Regions from separate parts of the Pseudomonas sp. 273 genome, predicted to be linked through region 2. Evidence: predicted binding sites of a transcription regulator. Region 2 holds the regulator's gene; the other holds the start of a gene.
The links. Region 2 encodes sigma-54, which starts transcription at its own class of promoters, with help from an activator protein. Its sites were predicted from a motif close to ANTGGCATNNANNTTGCTNT; they were not measured.

Region 1 (7,155 bases), 2.9 Mb from region 2:
CTGGTAGCCGCGCTCGTCGAGCCCGGTGTGGGCGAGGATTTCCTTGTCGCCGGGCGTGCGGCCCAGGCGCCGGGCCAGCTCGCGGATGCTGTCGCGCACCTTGTGCGCCTGCAGCCGCACCTGGCGCGGGCGCCAGTCCTGGCGGCGCAGTTCGTCGAGGATGGCGCCGCGGATGCGCAGCACGGCGAAGCCGGCGAACTGCTCGTCGGGCGTGCCGTAGCGGCGCAGGCTCTCCAGCAGGCCCATCAGGCCGATCTGCTCCATGTCCTCGCGGTCCAGCACCTGGTTGGCCTGCAGCGACAGCTGGCTGACCACCCGCCGCACCAGCGGCAGGTAGCGCATCAGCCATTGCTGCTCGGCGCCCGGGGCGAAGGCCGGGTGGCCCGCCTCGGCGGGGTTGCGGTAGTCGAGGGCGCAGTGGGCGTTCATGGGCGGGCCCCCTATTGCACGATCAGCTTGCTGACCAGCACGTGCTGGAAGGGCGCGGCCACCTTGCGCGTGGCGAAGTCGGCCAGCAGCACCTGCTCCAGCTCGCCCTGCAGCGCCGGGATGGCCTTGGCCCGCAGCTGCTCGTAGGTCAGCGCGGAGAGGTGCGCCACCGCCGAGTTGCGCACCATGGGGTCGATCTGCTGCAGCTTCTTCTGCTGGGTGCCCAGCTCGGCCTGCAGCACCAGGTCGAGCACGAAGTAGTGCTCGCGGCCGTCGCCGCCCGGCAGGCTGACGATGATCTTGTTGACCGGGAAGAACTCGTATTCGCCGGGCGCTTCCTCTTCCGCCGCGGCGCCCTGCTCAGCGCCGGCGGCCTCGCCGGCCCTGGCCTGGGCGGCCAGCAGCGGGCGCGCCAGGTACCAGGTGCCGGCCACGCCGCCGGCGGCGATCAGCAGATTCAGAACAGTGAACAACAACATGATGCGGCGCATCGTCATGACGGTTTTCCGATCCTCGGTTTCCATGGGTTGCCCGGCGCTAGACGGTGACCAGCACGTCGCGCGGGCGCAGGCCGGCGTCCGCCGCCGTCCCCTGCTCCGCCGCCGCACCGGTCGGCGCGTCGTCCAGCCAACTGGCCGGGCGCCCCTGCCGGGCCTGTTGCTGCTGCGCCTGCTGCTGGCCGGCGCGGCCGTCGGAGACCTGCACCTCCACCGGCTGCTGGCTGGCTCCGGCGATGTCCTGGCGCAGTCGCTCGGCGCCCTGCTGCAGCAGGCGGGCGACGTCGCCCTGGGCCGCGTGGATCTGCACCGTCAGGCCTGCATTGTCCCGGCTCAGGTAGATTTCCAGGCGCCCCAGCTCCGGCGGGTCCAGGCGGATGGCGGCGCTCTGCTGGTTGTGCCGCAGCTGCAGCTCGACGTTGTCGCGCAGGGCGTTGAGCAGTTGCTCGCCCCAGCGTTCGGCCGGCGCCTGCAGGCTCAGCTGGCGCTCGGGCATGTGGCTGGCCGCCAGCGGCTGGGCGTCGTTCACCACGGCCGGGGCGTTGGGCGGCGCCGGCGCGGCGGGCGACGGCACCTGGCCGGCGAGCTTGTCGAGCTGGCTGTGCAGCAATTCGTCGGCAGCCGTTGCGGCCTTCGCCGGTGGCGCTTCCTCGGTCTTGGCCGGCAGGGCCAGGCTCGGCAGGGGCTGGCCCTGGGCCGGCGGCGGCGGGGCCTCGGCCATGCCCTGGGGCAACTGCGGCAGCGGCAGGTTGCCGGGCAGGGCGCGGGATACCGGCGCGCTCGCGGCATCCCCGGCCTGGCCGGCGTCGCGGGCCTGCAAGGTCACTTCGCGCTGGCCGAGCATGCTGGCCAGCCACTGCTCGGCGCCCGGCAGGGCGCCCAGGCTCGGGTCGGGCTGCGGCGGGAGGTCCTGTGGCGCAGCCGGGTCGGCGGGCGTGGAGGGAGCCTCCGGCACGTCCTCGGTCGCTTCCGCGCCCTTGGCCAGTTGCGCGGCGAAGGCCGGCAGCACCTCGCCCGCCGCCTCGGAGCCACCCCTGGCGGCCGTGCCCGCGGCCTGCTGCCCGGCGCCCATGGCCGGTACGGCCGGCAGCGGCGTGTCCTTGCCCGGCGCGGCGTCCGCGGCCAGGCGGGTATTCACCTGCAACACTGTCATCTCCCGGCCAGCAAGCGGTCTATCTGCATGTAGGCGGAGCGCCCTTCGGCGTACTCCAGGTGGCTCGCCAGCAACTGGCGCAGGCGCTCCACCTCCTGCGCGCAGGCGCGCCGCGCCTGCTCGTGCAACTGCTGCAAACGGCGCTTGGCCTCCATGCCGGCGGCGTCCAGCGCGGGGCCGGCGGCCAGGCGTTCGAGCAGCGCGCGGATGGCGCCGTCGACCTCGCCCAGGCGCGCCCACTCGCCGCGCGCCAGCACCTCGCCCAGGCGCGCGTGGAGGCTGCGCAGCTCGTGCACGCGCGGATCAGCCACGGGCGGCATGGACACCGGCCCAGCCTTCGCGCAGGGTGCCGAGCAGGCCGGCGACCTCGTCCAGGCCCTCCAGCGACAGGTTCACGCTGACGTCCGAGAGGCGGTAGATGCAGTAGTCGTAGAGCCGCGCCAGGTCCTGCACCACCGCCCCGCCGGCTTCGTAGTCGAGGGCGCTGGACAGGCCGTTGAGGATGTTCATGCACTTGTCCAGGGAACGGCCCTTCTGCTGGAAGCGCCTGGCCTCGATATGCCCGCGGGCGCGGGCCAGTTCGTCGAGCAGGCCGTCGAACAGCACCAGCACCAGCTCGTAGGGCGACGCCGCGGCGGCGCGCGCCTCCAGGTCCGTGGTGCGGTAGCTGTCGTAGCCTTCGTTCATCGAATAGGTCATGTGAACATGCTGGAGGTCTGGTCCATGGAATTCATGACTTGCATGAGGTTGGTGTACTGCTTGAGGTAGCGCGAGTAGGCGTTGTTGTAGCGCGTCTGCAGGGCATCGAACTGGTCGTCGATGTCGGCCAGCTTGTCGTTCAGGCTGTTCACCCGCGAGGTCAGCAGGCCGCTGGTGGAGCTGGTGTAGGCCTTGAGCGCGCTGTCCAGGCTGTCGATCAGGTTGCCCTTGCCGCTGAACAGTTGCTCGAAGCCGTCGGCGTTCTGCGCCAGGGCCTTCTCCAGCTTGCTGCTGTCGAGTGTCAGCTTGCCGCTGCTGTCGGCGCTGACGCCGTAGCCGATCAGGTTGACGCCGCCGAAGCTGGTGCGGATCAGGCCGTTGACCGCCGACCTGATCGCCTGCACCGCCGAGTCGCCGGCCAGCGCGCCGCGGCTGGTGGTGCCGCTGCCGCTGGCGGTCAGCGTGCCGATGGTGCCCATCAGGGTGTTGTAGGCATCCAGGAAGCCCTGCAACTTCTTGGTGGTGGCGTCCTTGTCGCGGCCGATGTCGAGGCTCAGCGGCGCCTCGGCCGGGTCGCTGACCTTGGTGAAGGTCAGGCTCACGCCGTCGATGGCCTTGTCGAAGGTGTTGCTGGCGTTGCGCAGCTCGATGCCGCCTTGCCCGCCCAGGTAGACGATGGCGTCCTGGGCGCTGGAAAGCTGCTTGCGGGCGTCGATGGAACCCTGCACCACGGCATTGCTGCTGGACAGGCTGATGGCCTGGTCGGCGCCGCTCTTGTCGCTGGTCAGCACCAGGTTCACCGTGCCGTCGCTGCGCACCAGGGTGGCCTTGACGCCGGTGTTGTCGGCGGCGCCGTTGATGGCCGAGGCCAGGGCGCTGAGGCTGGTGATGCCGCTCATGTCGACCTTGAAGCTGTCGCTGCCCTGGCCGATGGTCAGCTCGCCGCTGCCCAGGTCGCCGTCGCTCAGGCCCTGCAGGGCCACCTGGTCCTTGGAGGCCAGCTGCTTGACGAAGAACTGGTAGCTGCCGGAAACGGCGGTGGAACCGACGCTGGCGGTAGCATAGCCCTCGGCGCTGAAGGTGGCGCTGTTGACCAGCATGTTGCTGGCGCTGCTGGAGCTGCTGCGCAGCCCGGTCACCGCCGAGGCGAAGCTGCTCAGCGCCGACTTCAGCTGGGTGACCGCGGACAGCTCGCTGTTGTAGCTGGTCTTGTTGCGGTTCAGCCGCGTCTGCGACGCCTGGATGTCGTACTGGGCCAGCTGGGTCGCCATCTGCTGGACGTAATCGGAATCTATGGTTGCCATGGTCGGGTACCCCTTTGCGAGCCTGGGAGCAAGTTCGGTGCCAACGCCCGGAAGACCCGTATTCCGGGGACTCCAGCCGGCAGCGAAGTGAAAGGATGCTTCCGCCTCGTGGAACCGGAAGGCGAGCCGGAAAGGGCCTTTCCGCCTGCCGGCGCGGGAGCTGCTTCCCAGTCAAGGCGACCGGGTGGGGGTTGGAGTTAAGCGGAGATTTGGGGCTGGGTTGAATGCGAGTTCCGGCCCCCTCGTTTGGCGGTGAGTTTCACCTGCCAAGGCCGGCGGCTCGGAAAGCTCAACGACACCTTTTGGCGCGTCTTCGAAATGTCCAAACACGTCGGCATCGCCTTTCTGACCGTGGACGCCAAAAACGACCGCGCCGCCACGTGCTACGAATGGCTAGGATTCAGACCATTGATTAATACTCCACTCCAACTGGTCTCTTCGACCACAACCTTCCTCGACGCGTTTCGAGAAAGGGAAATGCAGGACCAAGTTCAAGCGCTGGCAACCACCGAAACCCCGACCTTCTGAAGCCTCAGCCAGTCGGCCAAAGGCATGAGAGGGACGGCCCGAAAGGGTGCCCCCCTGACAGGTCCTCCGTCAGGGCCCGAGACGCAGCACGGTGGCCCGCCCTTCGCCTTCTCTGGCGTTAGGACCGCCACTCTATTCACAGAACGTATACGCCCCATAGGACACTTCCAATACTGATAGTCCCTCGCAAAAGCTCGCCTCCTTTCTTTGACTGCCATCTGACGACATCACTGCAGCACTACAGAAAGTGCAGGAGAAATGACAAGAGTAGGTCTGCTAGAACTCAGAGTCGGGACATGTCTCGCCACAGGGCACCAAAGTATGCAACCGGAACCCGGAGTCATTGTGCGGGAGTGAACGCTAGGTGGCCGGAACCTAAAGAAGCCACCGCCTTGGAGGATGTGAGTACTGCTACGCAAAAGTTATCAAAACCAAACCATCTGACTCCTCACCGACCTGAAATGAAGAGCAGTACGCTCCGTACTCTGACCTAGATCGGAATGGCTCACACTAGAACTCTTGGCAGTCATGCCGAAGGCAGAGTGCCAAGTTTTACAGACTCGTTTCTGCAGCTGCAATCTAGCCGGATTCACTACCCTGCCAGCGCGCCTCGCACTGGACACGAATCTTCAACACCGTAAACGGACGTTGACTATGGAATCGCTGGGTAACCTACGCCATATAGGAACCGTGCACCCTGCAATATCGCCACCCCCGCAACTGATGATCGAATGGCTACTGTTCAACAAATGGGCATCCGAGGTTGGCTCACACCCTGGGCCAAGGCAATCTCACTCGTGAGAAGTTCTTCAACAGCAGGCACGCGGCAAGACATAGAAATGCCGTACAGAAAATTCATATTCAATATAAAGATTTTTCACCAAGAGCATCTATAAGATTCCATTTTTTCTGCTTTTCGCCCCCGCACAGATGCCCAGCCAATAACGATTTCGATCACAGCAACCCATTGAAACACACAGGAAAATCAAAATAAAAAGGCAGCACACCTACATCCCCCTTCTTGTACGACTTCATTTCTCGAACCACCGAAGAGACTAGACAGCTAAATTAACTCCTGCTTTTATTCCATTGCACCATTGAGCTGACTCATGACCGTTGCTGTTGGATGCTTTATCGATTGTTGAGAATTCGTCTAAGCGTACTGAGAAGTGCACTATCGCCTTACTCAAGGAGAGAGACCGATGACTCCCCGCGAAACTTGTATCCTTGCCGCTGCGGCCCTGAAAAAGCTGGCCATGAACCAAGCCTGCAGGGAGGCGTTCTCTAAAGACTCTTTGTTCTTCAAGTTGTTCGCATCTGCTGCGCAACGCTATCTTCTTGCCGCAAACCGGGACGCGCTGCTGCCAAAACTGAACGTACTGGCTGAGAAGGGCTATGCATTGAGTGTCGAGTACGTCGGCGAAGAGAATGCCGACTCGGCAGTAGTACAACGCTTCATCAATGAGTACCTGACGTCGATCCAGCCATTCGCCGATGCAGGGCTTAAACCTCAGTTGAGCTTCGACCTTAGCGCCGTTGGCCTCGCCCTATCCCAGAACACCGCCTACAAAAATGCGGCAGCCATCATCTCAGCAGCTGCGGCGCACGATATGCCTGTCATGATCAGCATGGAACGTGCCGCCTCAGTAGACCGGATTCTGGAAGTGTATGGCGAATTGGCGCCTGTCCACGCAAACGTTGGCGTGACCATCCAAGCATATCTACACCGCACCCTCGACGATCTGCCGAAAATCCTTCACTACGGACGCAAAGTCAGGTTGGTCAAGGGAGTCTACAACGAGCCTGAGGCGGTCGCGCTGCCTCGCGGCGAAGCCCTGGATCAACGCTACTTGGGGTTGCTGGATATGGCCTTGGGGGCAGGTGTGCCCGTCAGCTGCGCGACCCAGGATCCCGCCCTGATCCCCCATATCCTGGCCAAGTCGCGTCATTCAGCAAATATTGAACTGGAGATGCTCCACGGCGTGCAACCCACCTTGCTGCGCCAAGCCAGGGAGGCAGGGTTGCCCTGCCGTATCTATGGAGTCTATGGCGAAAGCTGGTACCTACACTTTCTGCATCGCTTGGCCGAGTCCCCGGAAGAGATTCTAGGTGCGCTGGCTGACTTCAGCGATCCCTCCCGCGTGGTATTCGCGGCCGGTTACTGAACCTGCTGTGTTTGCCCACGGACTGTAAACAGAGCCCGATCTGATGTTTGCATTCCTTGTTATTTTAAATAGAACGGATGGCATCTATCCCTCCAGAATTACTGCGTGCGTCGGCAGATGGGGATGAGCCGACCATAACGTGAACACATCGCGCGTGCTACCGCACAAAAAAAGTATGCCGCTCACATTACAGAAAGGATGTACACATGTTCATTGACCTTAGAAGTGATACGGTGACTAAACCCACCAATGGCATGCGCAAGGCAATTTACCTAGCCGAGGTTGGTGATGACTGTTTCGGCGAGGATCCTAGCGTCAAGAATCTGGAAGAATATTGCGCAAATTATTTCAAAAAGGAAGCGGCCTTATTTACGACCGGA
Region 2 (7,155 bases):
AGTCAACCCGTTAAGATCACCGAGCCCCAAGGGGTGACCACGGCGGTAGGCATGAAAGCGTATCTGAAAGACAGCCGGATGACCCTGCTGTCCAACGTAAGAGGTCAGCATGAGGTTCGTTAAAACCTTCCCCCTTTTCCTCGGCCTCGTCGCCAGCCTGGGCAGCAGCGCAAGCTGGGCGCTGCCGACCGATCGCGAACAACCGATCCGCGTGCAGGCCGACAGCGCCGAGCTGGACGACAAGCAGGGCGTCGCGGTCTACCGCGGCGACGTGGTGGTGACCCAGGGCAGCATGAAGCTGACCGGCAACACCGTCACCCTCAAGCAGAACAAGGACGGCGAGATCGAGGTGGTCACCTCGGTCGGCAAGCCCGCCTACTTCGAGCAGAAGCCGGCGCCGGAAAAGGAAATCACCAAGGCCTACGGCCTGACCATCCAGTACTTCGTCACCCAGAACCGGGTGATCCTGATCGACCAGGCCAAGGTGATCCAGGAAGGCAACACCTTCGAAGGCGAGAAGGTCGTCTACGATACCGAACGGCAGATCGTCAACGCCGGCCGCGCCACGGGCACCCAGGTGACCACCCCGCGCCCGCGCATCGACATGGTCATCCAGCCCAAGAAGAAGCAGGATCAAGCCCAGTAATGGCCACGCTCACCGCACAGCACCTCGCCAAGAGCTACAAGGGTCGCCAGGTCGTCCGCGACGTCAGCATGAGCATCGACAGCGGGCAGATCGTCGGCCTGCTCGGCCCCAACGGCGCCGGCAAGACCACCTGCTTCTACATGATCGTCGGCCTGGTGCGCGCCGACCAGGGCGTGGTCCGCATCGACGAGCAGGACGTCACCAACCTGCCCATGCACGGCCGCGCCCGCGCCGGCATCGGCTACCTGCCGCAGGAAGCCTCGATCTTCCGCAAGCTGTCGGTGGCGGACAACATCGGCGCCATCCTCGAGACCCGCGCCGACCTCGACCGCAACGGCCGCAAGGAAGCCCTGGAGAGCCTGCTGGAGGAGTTCCACATCCACCACATCCGCGACAACCTCGGCATGAGCCTGTCCGGTGGCGAGCGCCGCCGCGTGGAGATCGCCCGCGCCCTGGCCAGCTCGCCGAAGTTCATCCTCCTCGACGAACCCTTCGCCGGCGTGGACCCGATCTCGGTGGGCGACATCAAGCAGATCATCCACCACCTCAAGGCCAAGGGCATCGGCGTGCTCATCACCGACCACAACGTGCGCGAGACCCTGGACATCTGCGAGACGGCCTACATCGTCAACGACGGCCAGTTGATCGCCGAAGGCGACTCCACGGCAATCATGGCCAACGAGCTGGTCAAGGAAGTCTACCTGGGCCACGAGTTCCGCCTCTGAGCCCCCACGCCCCGGCCTCGTGCCGGGGCGCAGGCACCCCATCACGTCGGCCCGACCGACCGACATCAGATTTATGCGTAAACGCCCTAGGCAAAGTCCGAGAATTCAGGCATATAATTTGCTTCCTAGCGGCGTTCCGGAGCTTCGGCCCTGGCGCCCGTAGTCGTGGATATGGCGCACTACACGCCAGCGAACAAGGTGCCAAGTTCCAGCCATGAAACCATCGCTTGTCCTCAAGATGGGCCAGCAGCTGACGATGACCCCGCAGCTGCAACAGGCCATCCGACTGCTCCAACTCTCCACCCTGGACCTGCAACAGGAGATCCAGGAGGCGCTGGAATCCAACCCGATGCTCGAGCGCCAGGAAGAAGGCGACGACTTCGACGCTAGCGACCCCTACGCCGAAGGCGCGGAAACCCCCGCCAACACCAACGCCAACTCGCAGAGCGAAAGCTTCCAGGAAACCACCACGCCCAGCGCCGACAGCCTGGACGAGGACCAGTGGGCCGAACGCATCCCCAACGAGCTGCCGGTCGACACCGCCTGGGAAGACGTCTACCAGACCAGCGCCAGCAGCCTGCCCAGCAACGACGACGACGAGTGGGACTTCACCGCCCGCACCTCCGCCGGCGAGAGCCTGCAGAGCCACCTGCTGTGGCAGCTGAACCTCTCCCCCATGTCCGACACCGACCGCCTGATCGCCCTCAGCATCATCGACGGCATCAACGACGACGGCTACCTGGAGGAGTCCCTGGAGGACATCCTCGTCTCCCTCGACCCCGAGCTGGACGTCGAGATGGACGAGGTGGAAGTGGTGCTGCGGCGCATCCAGCAGATGGAGCCGGCCGGCGTCGGCGCGCGCAACCTGCGCGAATGCCTGCTGCTGCAGCTACGCCAGATGCCCGCCAACACCCACCTGCTGAACGAGGCCCTGCGCCTGGTCGCCGACCACCTCGACCTGCTCGGCAGCCGCGACTACACCCAGCTGATGCGGCGCATGAAGCTCAAGGAAGACGAACTGCGCGAGACCATCGAGCTGATCCAGTCGCTGCACCCGCGCCCGGGCTCGCAGATCGAGTCCGGCGAGGCCGAGTACGTGGTGCCGGACGTGATAGTGCGCAAGCACAACGAGCGCTGGCTGGTGGAACTGAACCAGGAAGCGGTGCCACGCCTGCGCGTCAATTCGCAGTACGCCGGCCTGGTGCGCCGCGCCGACTCCAGCGCCGACAACACCTTCATGCGCAACCAGCTGCAGGAAGCCCGCTGGTTCATCAAGAGCCTGCAGAGCCGCAACGAGACGCTGATGAAGGTGGCGACGCAGATCGTCGAGCACCAGCGCGGCTTCCTCGAGTACGGCGAGGAGGCCATGAAGCCGCTGGTCCTGCATGACATCGCCGAGGCGGTGGGCATGCACGAGTCGACCATCTCGCGGGTCACCACGCAGAAATTCATGCACACCCCGCGTGGCATCTTCGAGCTGAAGTACTTCTTCTCCAGCCACGTCAGCACCTCCGAGGGCGGTGAATGCTCGTCCACGGCGATCCGCGCCATCATCAAGAAACTGGTCGCGGCAGAAAGTCCGAAAAAGCCGTTGAGCGACAGCAAGATCGCTGGTTTACTGGAGGCACAGGGCATTCAAGTGGCACGTCGGACAGTCGCCAAGTACCGGGAATCCCTCGGGATAGCTCCGTCGAGCGAGCGCAAGCGACTGGTCTGATTGACCCAAGCCAAGGTGTTCCGGCGGCAGGCCCCATAACCTGCCACTTATACACGGGCAATAAGGAGAAAGCGGTATGCAAGTCAACATCAGTGGACATCAACTGGATGTGACCGACGCCCTGCGCGACTACGTCGGCGAGAAACTCGGCCGACTGGAGCGCCACTTCGACAAGATCACCAATGTTCAGGTCATCATGGAGGTCGAAAAGCTGAAACAGCGCATCGAGGCCACCCTGCACATCGCCGGTGGCGAAGTGGTGGCCTGTGCCGAACATGAAGACATGTACGCAGCCATCGACCTGCTGACCGACAAACTCGACCGCCAACTGATCAAACACAAGGAAAAGTACCTCGAACGCCAACAGGGCGTTGGAGTCCGCTAACCCCCCTCCCCTATGATCCGACTTGAGCAGATCCTGTCCCCCGGCCGTTCCCTGGTGAACGTGCCGGGCGGCAGCAAGAAGCGCGTACTCGAACAGATCGCCAACCTGGTCGTGAAAGACCTTCCCGGCCTCGACGCGCAAGACATCTTCGAAAGCCTGGTGGCCCGCGAACGCCTGGGCTCCACCGGCTTCGGCAATGGCATCGCCATTCCCCACTGCCGCCTGACCGGCTGCAAGGCGCCGATCAGCGCAATCCTTCACCTCGATGCACCGGTGGACTTCGACGCCCTCGACGGCGCCCCGGTCGACCTGCTGTTCGTCCTGCTGGTACCCGAAGCGGCCACCGAGGAGCACCTGGAGCTGCTGCGCCAGATCGCCTCCATGCTCGACCGTTCCGAGGTGCGCGACCGCCTGCGCCGCGCGAGCGATGGCGACGCGCTGTACCAGATAGTCGTGGAAGTGCAGAACGGCCACTAGCATGCGCCTGATCATCGTCAGCGGCCGTTCCGGCTCCGGCAAGAGCACTGCCCTCAACGTCCTCGAGGACAGCGGCTTCTACTGCATCGACAACCTGCCGGCCAGCCTGCTGCCGGACCTGGCCCAGCGCGCGCTGCTGCACACCGAGCTGATGCACCCGCAGGTGGCCGTGTCGATCGACGCGCGCAACCTGCCCAGCCAGCTCAAGCGTTTTCCCGAGCTGCTGCAGGAGGCCCGCGACAAGCACATCCAGTGCGACGTGCTGTACCTGGACGCCGACGACGAGACGCTGCTCAAGCGCTTCTCCGAAACGCGCCGGCGCCACCCGCTGACCACCGACAACCGTTCCCTCGCCGAGGCCATCGCCGACGAGGAGCAACTGCTCAGCCCGATCGCCGACCTCGCCGACCTCAAGCTGAACACCACCAACCTCAACCTCTACCAGCTGCGCGACGTCATCAAGCTGCGCCTGCTGAACAAACCCGAGCCGGGCACCGCCTTCCTCGTCGAGTCCTTCGGCTTCAAGCGCGGCATGCCGGTGGACGCCGACCTGGTGTTCGACGTGCGCTGCCTGCCCAACCCCTACTGGAAACCGGAACTGCGCGAGCAGTCGGGCCTGGACAAGGACGTGCAGCAATACCTCGCCGAGCAGCCCGACGTGGAAGAGATGTACCAGGACACCCTGGGCTACCTGAACAAATGGCTGCCGCGCTTCGCCGCCAGCAACCGCGCCTACGTCACCATTGCCATCGGCTGCACGGGCGGCCATCATCGCTCGGTCTACCTCGCCGAGCGCATCGGCAGTGCCCTGAGAGCCACCCTGAAGAACGTGCAGATTCGCCACCGCGACCTGAGCTAGCAGCAGATAACGAAAGGACAGCCCCCTCGCGATGCCCGCCCTCGAGATCACCATCATCAACAAGCTCGGCCTGCATGCCCGCGCGGCGGCCAAATTCGTCGGCGTGGCCGGCCGCTTCCCGTGCCAGGTCCGCGTCGGCCGCAGCCCGGAGAGCACGGTGGATGGCAAGAGCATCATGGCCGTGATGATGCTGGCCGCGGGCAAGGGCACCAACCTGCACCTGAACGCCGAGGGCGAGCAGGCCGACGAGGCCCTGCAGGCGCTCGTCGACCTGATCAACAACTACTTCGACGAAGGCGAGTGACCGCCCGCCCGCACGACGCCGGGTGCTAGCCCAGCGACGTATCCAGCACCATCATCAGGCAGAAGCCGACGATCAGCCCCAGGGTGGCCTCCCCGGCATAGCCACGGCGCTGCGATTCCGGAACGATTTCCCGCACCACCACGTAGAGCATGGCGCCCGCCGCCAGGGCCAGGCCCCAGGGCAGCAGCATCCGCGATACGCCCACCAGCCAGGCGCAGAGCACCGCGAACAACGGCTCGACCAGCCCGGAAGCCGCGCCGGCCAGCATCGCCTTGCCCCGCGACATGCCCGCCCCGCCAGCACCAGCGCGATCGCCAGGCCCTCGGGCACGTCCTGCAGGGCGATGCCCAGCGCCAGGCCGCCCGCCCCTTCGACCTCGCCGCCGGCGGCGACGCCCACGGCCATGCCTTCGGGAATGTTGTGCAGGACGATAGCCGCGACGAACAGCAGGATGCGCGCGGGGATGGCCGGCCCCGGCGCGTCCCGCAGGTCATGCTGGGCATCGTCCAGGACCCGCCCGGCCAGCATCAGCCCCAGCGCCCCCAGGGCCATGCCGAAGCTCACCAGCAAGGCCGCGTAGAGCGGCGAGCGGCCACTGGCCTCGACCGCCTCCAGCGCCGGCAGCAGCAGCGAGAACGCGGTCGCCGCCAGCATCACCCCGGCGCCGAAGCCCAGCAGGGCATCGGCCACCCGCGCCGGCATGCTGCGGATCAGCAGCACCGGCACGGCGCCCAGGGCGGTACCCAGGGCGCAGACCAGGCCGCCGACCAGCGCCTGGTACAACGGCGCCGGCAATTGCAGGCGAGCCAGCAGCAACAGGTGGTTGAACAGCAGGCCGCTGCCCAGGAGCACTATCCCCAGGCCGAGCCACCAGCGCAGGTTGCGTGCGCCGGCCTGGCGCGCGCTTGCCTCTAGCGGGCGCATGGTGCCACTTCCCCGGCAGGCATCAGGCGAGCCCCCGCTGCTCCAGGGCCAGGCGGTAGCGGCGCGCCACTTCCGGCCAGTCGACCACCTCGTAGAAGGCCGCGATGTATTCCGGCCGGCGGTTCTGGTACTGCAGGTAGTAGGCGTGTTCCCAGACGTCCAGGCCGAGGATGGGGATCAGGTCCTGCATCAGCGGGCTGTCCTGGTTGGCGCTGCTTTCCACCTTCAGGCGTCCCTGGCTGTCGACGCAGAGCCAGGCCCAGCCGCTGCCGAAGCGGGTCAGCGCGGCCTTGGTGAAGGCTTCGCGGAAGGCCTTGTAGCCGCCCAGCTCGGTTTCGATGGCGCGGGCCAGGGCGCCGTCGGGCTCGCCGCCGCCCGCGGGCGACATCACCTGCCAGAACAGCGAGTGGTTGGCGTGGCCGCCGCCGTTGTTGATCACCGGGCCGAGCAGCTTCTCCGGCAGGCGGTTCAGCTGCTGCAGCAGTTCTTCCACCGGCAGCTCGGCGAAGGGCGTGCCTTCCAGCGCGGCATTCAGGTTGTTGACGTAGGTCTGGTGGTGCTTGCTGTGGTGGATCTCCATGGTCCGCGCGTCGATGTGCGGTTCCAGGGCGTCGTAGGCGTAGGGCAAGGCGGGAAGACTGTGGGGCATGGTCGCTCCTAGTGGTAGCGCATGGATTGCGGGGTGGCGAAGAGGCCGGGGCGCAGCTCCACTTCGCCCTGCTGGTGCAGCAGCTCGCGGGTGCGCGGGTAGTTGCCGTGCTCGCCGATGAAATTGAGCAGCTCGAGGTAGCTGCGCCGGCTGTGGCGCAGCGCGGCCTCGCGCATGTCGCGGCTCTGCCGCGGGTCGATGCTCAGTTCCAGCAGCCGCTCGTGGCAGTTGCACAGGTATTCGGCGGCCTCTTCCGGCTGGCCCAGCTGCACGTGCAGGTCGCCGAGGTTGTGGTGGGAGATGACGAAGGCCATCACCGCCTCGTCCGGCTCGTGCCAGCGGCCCAGCAGCAACTGGGCGTGGGCCAGGGCGTGGAGGTAGTGCTCGCGGGCATCGATCAACTCGTTGCGGATGAAGCAGCGGTTCCCCAGTTCGATGGTCTGTTGCCAATGGCGCATGTCGCGTACCT

Region 1: the regulator sigma-54 is predicted to act here: its motif matches at 4,108-4,127, upstream of fliD (flagellar filament capping protein FliD).

Annotation. Positions count from the first base shown of each region.
Region 1 is NZ_CP116775.1:2,698,183-2,705,337, reverse strand. Features, by position in the region: gene PKO50_RS12865 (FliA/WhiG family RNA polymerase sigma factor) at 1-429, opposite strand, end outside; gene PKO50_RS12860 (flagellar basal body-associated FliL family protein) at 441-926, opposite strand; gene PKO50_RS12855 (flagellar hook-length control protein FliK) at 967-2,073, opposite strand; gene PKO50_RS12850 (hypothetical protein) at 2,076-2,399, opposite strand; gene fliS (flagellar export chaperone FliS) at 2,383-2,778, opposite strand; gene fliD (flagellar filament capping protein FliD) at 2,775-4,082, opposite strand; gene PKO50_RS12835 (hypothetical protein) at 4,335-4,610, shown strand; gene PKO50_RS12830 (proline dehydrogenase family protein) at 5,813-6,775, shown strand; gene PKO50_RS12825 (GntG family PLP-dependent aldolase) at 6,982-7,155, shown strand, end outside.
Region 2 is NZ_CP116775.1:5,559,937-5,567,091, forward strand. Features, by position in the region: gene lptC (LPS export ABC transporter periplasmic protein LptC) at 1-123, shown strand, start outside; gene lptA (lipopolysaccharide transport periplasmic protein LptA) at 110-646, shown strand; gene lptB (LPS export ABC transporter ATP-binding protein) at 646-1,371, shown strand; gene PKO50_RS25400 (RNA polymerase factor sigma-54) at 1,586-3,088, shown strand; gene raiA (ribosome-associated translation inhibitor RaiA) at 3,165-3,473, shown strand; gene ptsN (PTS IIA-like nitrogen regulatory protein PtsN) at 3,486-3,950, shown strand; gene rapZ (RNase adapter RapZ) at 3,952-4,809, shown strand; gene PKO50_RS25420 (HPr family phosphocarrier protein) at 4,841-5,113, shown strand; partial or broken gene PKO50_RS25425 (ZIP family metal transporter) at 5,139-6,037, opposite strand; gene PKO50_RS25430 (superoxide dismutase) at 6,060-6,686, opposite strand; gene PKO50_RS25435 (hypothetical protein) at 6,695-7,144, opposite strand.